Linked DNA regions of Tardiphaga sp. 709. The protein of the gene in region 2 binds, or shares a complex with, the protein of the main gene of each other region. Links are inferred from orthologs where the notes say so. Each region holds a gene or a part of one and is shown on either strand. Other genes may lie near its edges.

The links.
Region 1: the proteins of eno (region 2) and RSO67_RS03280 are in contact, whole or in part, in a solved structure (PDB 2FYM), measured with the Escherichia coli proteins. The link is inferred for Tardiphaga sp. 709 from one-to-one orthologs.

What each region holds. Positions count from the first base shown.
Region 1 is NZ_CP135529.1:606,461-610,497, forward strand. Bases 72-3,792 are described here. They hold RSO67_RS03280 (Rne/Rng family ribonuclease), read left to right. Parts: upstream 72-430; coding sequence 431-3,592; downstream 3,593-3,792. Other genes in these bases: RSO67_RS03285 (dicarboxylate/amino acid:cation symporter), read right to left, coding at 3,669-3,792. In the rest of the region: more of RSO67_RS03285, read right to left, coding at 3,793-4,037. UniProt on the Escherichia coli protein: Endoribonuclease that plays a central role in RNA processing and decay. Required for the maturation of 5S and 16S rRNAs and the majority of tRNAs. Also involved in the degradation of most mRNAs.
Region 2 is NZ_CP135529.1:102,278-105,487, forward strand. What follows is about bases 160-3,053. They hold eno (phosphopyruvate hydratase), read left to right. Parts: upstream 160-911; coding sequence 912-2,195; downstream 2,196-3,053. Other genes in these bases: RSO67_RS00525 (NUDIX hydrolase), read right to left, coding at 160-265; queF (preQ(1) synthase), read right to left, coding at 304-783; RSO67_RS00540 (glycoside hydrolase family 113), read left to right, coding at 2,407-3,053. Also shown: more of RSO67_RS00525, read right to left, coding at 1-159; more of RSO67_RS00540, read left to right, coding at 3,054-3,210. UniProt on the Escherichia coli protein: Catalyzes the reversible conversion of 2-phosphoglycerate (2-PG) into phosphoenolpyruvate (PEP). It is essential for the degradation of carbohydrates via glycolysis.

The DNA.
Region 1 (4,037 bases), 500 kb from region 2 along the record:
CGCGGTTGCCCAGAGAGGCGGTCCTAGCCCAGGCGGTGTCCGGTCCCAGGTCCTTTCTCGCTCCCGGGGCGGCTTTAGACACTTCATGACGGATTATTCCGGCCTTACGGGCGGAGTATGCGACAGCCGGTGACCGCGTTCTGCGGCGCGCCGGACGTCAGCAAAAGGCGGCGCCTTTGCCGCCAAGATGTTCAGACGGGCCGACGCTTGATGCGCCAGACTGTGATGCCGACCGAGACCCAGGTGGGAACTATGCCGATGCGAGGCCCAAGCCTCGCGCGTCGCCCCGCACTGACCTCGCGATCGGCACGGCGTTCAGGGCTGTGTTTCGGCCTTCCCCTCACCCCCGAATCAGGTGGACCGTTGCGTCACCCGGCTGCGCGACACGCGCTTGCCGCCACGCATGCCGTCCGCCTCCATGAGCTTCCAAATGCCAAACAAAATGTTGATCGATGCGACCCACCCGGAAGAGACCCGGGTCGTCGTGGTTCGCGGCAATCGCGTCGAAGAGTTTGATTTCGAGACTGCGCAGCGCAAGCAGCTCCGCGGCAATATCTATCTCGCCAAGGTCACGCGCGTCGAACCGTCGCTGCAGGCCGCCTTCATCGAATACGGTGGCAACCGCCACGGCTTTCTAGCTTTCAGCGAAATCCATCCGGACTATTACCAGATCCCGGTCGCCGACCGTCAGGCGCTGATCGAGGCGGATGAACGGGCCCATCGCGAAGCTGAGGAAGAGACCGAAAACCGCTCCAACCGTAAGCGCTCACGTCATCGCAACTCCCGTCGCCGCGACCGTGGTGAGCGGGTGCAGAGCGACGTCGTCGATACGACAGCGATCGATCCGTCGCAGGCCGAACAGCCGCGCGATCCGGCCTTCGAGGTCCACAGCCATCCCCATGATGACGGGCACCACGCTGCCGATCACGACCATCATGACCATGACGGTCACGAGCACACCCACGCGCATGAGCACGCCGAAGGCGATCATGCGCACGACCATGATCACCACGATCATGCCCCCGCACCGGTCGCGTCCGAGAGCGTCGCTGCCGAAGCGGCGGCTCCCGAGGTCGTCGTGTCCGAGGTCGTTGCATCCGAGCCTGTGACCGAACAGCCTGTTTCGGCAGGGTTCTCGCCTGCTCCGGTCGAAGCCGTTGCGGAGACGCCAGCGCCAGTCACCGCCGAAGCGCATGATGATCACGCGCATGACGAACAGATTCAGGCCGCTCACGCCGAAGAGAACGCGGCGCATGCCGAGGACGTTCACCACGAAGAGCGCGCCGAGGGTGAGCACACCGCTGCCGCTGACAGCGACGAACACGACGACGAGGAAGACGAAGAAGACGGCGAGGAAGAAGCCGAAGAGGATCAGGTCGAATCCGTCGGCGGTGACGACGTTCTCGAGGAAGTCCCCGAGCGCGCCTTCCGTCCGCGTCGCCAGTACAAGATCCAGGAAGTCATCAAGCGCCGCCAGGTCATGCTGGTGCAGGTCGTCAAGGAAGAGCGCGGCAACAAGGGCGCTGCGCTGACCACCTACCTGTCGCTCGCCGGCCGCTACGCCGTGCTGATGCCGAACACTGCCCGTGGCGGCGGCATCTCGCGCAAGATCACCTCGGCACAGGATCGTTCGCGTCTCAAGGAAGTGGTGTCGGACCTCGACGTGCCGGAAGGCATGGGGATCATCCTGCGCACCGCCGGTGCCTCGCGCACCAAGCCGGAAATCAAGCGCGACTTCGAATACCTGATCCGGATGTGGGAAACCGTCCGCGACATGACGCTGAAGTCGCAGGCCCCGACCCTCGTCTACGAGGAAGGCTCGCTGATCAAGCGTTCGCTGCGCGACCTCTACAACAAGGAAATCGACGAAATCCAGGTTGCGGGCGAAGCCGGCTATCAGGAAGCGCGCGACTTCATGCACATGCTGATGCCGAGCAATGTGCGCGCGGTGAAGCAGTATCGCGACGGCCAGCCGCTGTTCTCGCGCATGGGCGTCGAGAGCCAGTTGGACGCGATGTTCTCGCCGACCGTGCAGCTCCGCTCAGGTGGCTACATCGTCATCAACCAGACCGAAGCGCTGGTCTCGATCGACGTGAACTCGGGTCGTTCGACCCGCGAGCACCACATCGAAGACACCGCGCTGAAGACCAATCTCGAAGCCGCCGAGGAAGTCGCGCGTCAGCTCCGCCTGCGCGATCTCGCCGGCCTGATCGTGATCGACTTCATCGACATGGACGAGAAGCGCAACAACCGCGCTGTCGAACGCAAGATGAGCGACTGCCTGCGGCAGGATCGCGCGCGCATCCAGGTCGGCCGCATCTCGCATTTCGGCTTGCTGGAAATGTCGCGCCAGCGCATTCGCGCCAGCGTGCTGGAGAGCTCCACCGATATCTGCCCGCATTGCGGCGGCAGCGGTCATGTCCGCTCGGTCTCGTCAGTAGCCCTGCAGTTGCTGCGCGGCCTCGAAGAGACCCTGATGAAGGGCGCCACGCATAACCTGATTGTGCGCACCCGCACCGATGTCGCGCTCTATGTGCTGAACCACAAACGTGGCCATCTGCGCGATCTCGAAAACAGCTTCAAGGTGACGCTCGCCGTCATCGCCGATCCGAATGTCAGCGGTCAGCAGTCCTTCGTGATCGACCGCGGCGAACAGGTGCATACGCTTGAAGCCGCCAAGGCGCTGCTCGCGGCGCAGGTTGCGGCCTTCCCGCCGCCGCTGGAAGAAGAACCCTTCGACGACGAAGACCTGTTCGAGACGGAAGCCGAGATCGAGACCGAGGAGACCGAAGGTCTCACCGACGACGAGACCTCGGGTGAAAGCGCCGCTGGCGATGCAGACGGTGATGGGCGCAAGCGCAAGCGTCGTCGGCGCCGTCGTGGTCGCTCGGGCGAAGCCCGCGAGGGCGGCGCCCCCGGTCGCGAGGGCGGCGAGTTCCAGAACGCCGCTGAAGGCGCGGTTGAAGGTAACGTCGAAACCGTTGGCGACGACAGCGAAGGCGAAGACGACGAGACCGACGATCAGCCCCGTGAAGCCCGTACCGACCAGCCGGCCGATGGCGAGCGACGTCCGCGTCGCCGCGGTCGTCGTGGCGGTCGTCGTCGGCGTGGTGGTAACGACGAAGGTCTGGCCGGATCGATTTCCGATGAACTCGGACCGACGCAGAGCTCGGAAGCCAGCGATGCTGTGGCCGATCTCGAAGGTCAGGACACGCGCCAGCACGCAGCTCCGGACGCCGTGACGTCCTATGCCGCACCACAGCCACAGGCCGAACAGAGCCGTCACGACGCCGTGCCGATGTTCGCTCCGGCAGCGCCTGAGCCGGCGCCGGCTGCCCCTGCTCCTGTCGCAGCACCTTCCCCCGTGCAGGAAGCCGCGGCACCGCAGGAAGATGACAAGGCTGCAGCACGCCGTCGCTCGACGGTGCGCGAGAAGGTCAACTTCGGTTCGACGTCTCCGGAGCCGCAGCCCGCTGCAGCGCCTGTGGCCACTACACCGGAGCCGACACCTGCTCCTGTGGCCGCAGCGCCAGCAGCCGAAGCCCAGCCGCGCAAAGCTGGCTGGTGGTCACGCGTCCTCGGCAGCGACTAAGCGCCTTCCAACGCAACAACGAAAAAGCCGCCCGGCAAAACCGGGCGGCTTTTTTAGTGCTGCGATCTACTGCGAATCAGTCCGTCGTGATTGCCGTTTCCACATCCGACGGATCAATGGTCTTGTTGAGATTGGCGTGCATCGTGTCGTGATCAAGCTCGCCTTCCCACCACGACACGAACACCGTAGCAATGCCGTTGCCCGTGATGTTGGTAAGCGCGCGCACCTCGCTCATGAATTTGTCGATCGAGAACACGATCGCCATGCCGGGCACCAGACGCGGATCGACCACCGACAGCGTGGCTGCCAGCGTGATGAAGCCGGCACCGGTGACGCCCGAAGCGCCTTTGGAGGTCAGCATCGCCACGATCAGGATAGTCACCTGCTGGCCGAACGACAGATCCACACCGAGCGCCTGGGCGATGAACAAGGTCGCCAGGGTCAT
Region 2 (3,210 bases):
CGCTGACAAACTCGCCATCGGGCATTTGTAGATTGAACTCTCGGTTCGCCACAGGCTCACCGACTGTATCGCGGATCAAGCCCGTTTCTTCCCGGAGTTCGCGAATGGCAGCGTCATGGAAGGTCTCACCTTCCTCTAAACCTCCGCCCGGTGTTGCCCAATAATCTTGGCCGGCGAGGGCACCTGATTTGTGAATAAAACGGAAGAGCAAAACGCGCCCGTCGTTGTCGATGACGAGCAGGCGCGCGGATTTGCGCTGGCGCATGCTTGGATCTTCCGTTGTTTCCCTTTCGGGCTGAGGTTTCATCCCCGCCCGCGATACGGAGCGACGCCTTGCTCGGGCACCCACACGCCCTTGGGCAGCGTCCCGGTTTGCCAGAACACGTCGATGGGGATGCCGCCGCGCGGATACCAGTAGCCGCCGATGCGCAGCCATTTCGGCTTGATGGCCGAGGCGACGCGCTTGCCGATCTCGACGGTGCAATCCTCATGAAAGGCGCCGTGGTTGCGGAACGAGGCAAGATACAGTTTCAGCGACTTCGACTCGACCAGCCACTGGCCGGGCACATAGTCGATCATCAGATGGGCGAAATCCGGCTGGCCGGTGATCGGGCACAGCGAGGTGAATTCCGGCGCGGTGAAGCGCACCACGTAATTGGTGTCTTTCTGCGGGTTCGGTACACGGTCGAGTTTGGCCTGCTCCGGGGAGGTCGGCCATTCCACAGCGCGGCCGAGCTGCAAGTCAGCAGGCAATTTGGGGGATTTGGGGGGTGTTTTTGACATAAATATCTCCGTTGCGGCGGTTCATAGCCAATCCCGGGCCCGTCGTCACGCCAAGCGGGGTTTTCCCGCCGGGAGGCTTGCTGTAGAAGCGGCGCCAACGACCCACCCCCAGCACAAAGAGGGCATCCATGACCGCCATCGTCGACATCATCGGCCGCGAAATTCTCGATAGCCGCGGCAATCCCACGGTTGAAGTCGACGTCGTCCTCGAAGACGGGTCGATGGGCCGCGCCGCGGTTCCGTCGGGGGCTTCCACGGGCGCCCATGAGGCGGTCGAGCTGCGCGACGGCGACAAGTCCCGCTATCTCGGCAAGGGGGTGCAGAAGGCCGTCGATGCCATCAATGGCGAAATCTTCGACGCCATCGGCGGCATGGATGTCGAGAACCAGGTCCAGCTCGACGAGATCATGATCGAACTCGACGGTACCCCGAACAAGTCGCGCCTGGGCGCCAATGCGATCCTCGGTGTCTCGCTGGCCGCCGCCAAGGCGGCCGCGGAATCCTTCGACATGCCGCTGTATCGCTATGTGGGCGGTACCTCGGCCCGCACACTGCCGGTGCCGATGATGAACATCATCAATGGTGGCATGCATGCCGACAATCCCATCGACTTCCAGGAATTCATGATCATGCCGGTCGGCGCGTCCTCCTTCGCCGAAGGCCTGCGCTACGGCGCCGAGATTTTCCACACGCTGAAGAGCGAGCTGAAGAAGGCCGGCCACAACACGAACGTGGGCGACGAAGGCGGTTTCGCACCCAATATCGGTTCGGCCGAAGCGGCACTGGATTTCGTCATGGCCGCCATCACCAAGGCCGGCTACTCCGCCGGCAAGGACGTGATGCTGGCGATGGATTGCGCCGCCACCGAGTTCTTCAAGGACGGCGCTTACGTCTATGGCGGCGAGAACAAGACCCGCAACATTTCCGAACAGGCCAAGTATCTCGCGCAGCTCGTTGCCAATTACCCGATCGTCTCCATCGAGGACGGCATGTCGGAAGATGACATGGACGGCTGGAAGCAGCTGACCGATCTGATCGGTTCGAAGTGCCAACTGGTTGGCGACGACCTGTTCGTCACCAACGTCACGCGTCTTGCCGATGGCATCAAGAACGGCCGCGCCAATTCGATCCTGATCAAGGTCAACCAGATCGGCTCGCTGACTGAAACGCTGAGCGCCGTCGAGATGGCCTACAAGGCTTGCTACACCGCGGTGATGTCGCACCGTTCGGGTGAGACTGAAGACTCCACGATTGCCGATCTCGCCGTCGCCACCAATTGCGGACAGATCAAGACCGGTTCGCTGGCCCGCGCCGACCGCACCGCCAAGTACAACCAGCTGCTGCGCATCGAGCAGCAGCTCGGCACCCAGGCGAAATATGCCGGCAAGGCTGCACTGAAAGCTCTCGCGTAAAGCGCGAGCGCGGCCGTCCAGGCCGAGCAAGAACTACGCGATCAACGCCGTTCGCTGAAATAGCGGGCGGCGGTTTTCATTGAATGACACTGACCGCGTAAGCCGACAACGAGGTTCAATTTGTAGACGTCACCATGATACCCCATTGCGGTCGCGAAGGTATCACGTTGCGGGTTCAGCCTTCTCCAGGCAATGCCGACGGAGAACGCGAATGCCCAACATCTTTAAGGTCCAAGGTTTCGGTGCACTGTCGGAGTGGAATGGACAGTTCTCCAGTGCATCGGCCGATCAGGCGTTTCAGGCCATGGCGTCACTGGGATCAAATTCGATCGCGCTGACGACGCGGATATGGACTGACAGTCGGACCGGCAATGACGTGCTCGCCGTGCCGGCCAAGACCGAAAGCGATGCAAGCCTGCTGGTTGGTTTTCAGAAGGCGCATGCCGCGGGGCTGGATGTTGTTTTCAAGCCGGGCATAACAGGTCTCGACGGCACGATCTCGCACAGTCTGGCGCCTTCGGACGTCGATGCCTTCTTCGCGTCCTACAAGGCCGAGATCGTTCACCTGGCTGAAATTGCAGAGCAAGGCGATGTCGCCAGTTTCGCCATCGGCAATGAGATGAGCAGCCTGTCGGGCGACGCCTATCGCAGTTACTGGACTGATATCATCGGAGCCGTGCGCGGCGTCTATCATGGCGAAGTTACTTACGCGGCGGCAACCGACGAAGCATCCAAGGTCAGCTTCTGGGACCAAGTCGACACGATCGGCATCAACGCCTATCCGCCCTTGACGGCCAGCACCACGCCGACGGTGGTCGATCTCGTGCATGCCTGGAACGAGGTGCCGTATAATCCGTATTACGCCAAGGCTTTCGGCTACCAGTCACCCGTCGATTTCTTTCATTCGCTGTCGATGGATTACGGCAAACCGGTGCTGATGACCGAGGTCGGCTATCGCAGCATCGATGGCACCGCGATCAATCCGGGCGGCGGATCATCCAAGGCGCCTGCGGAT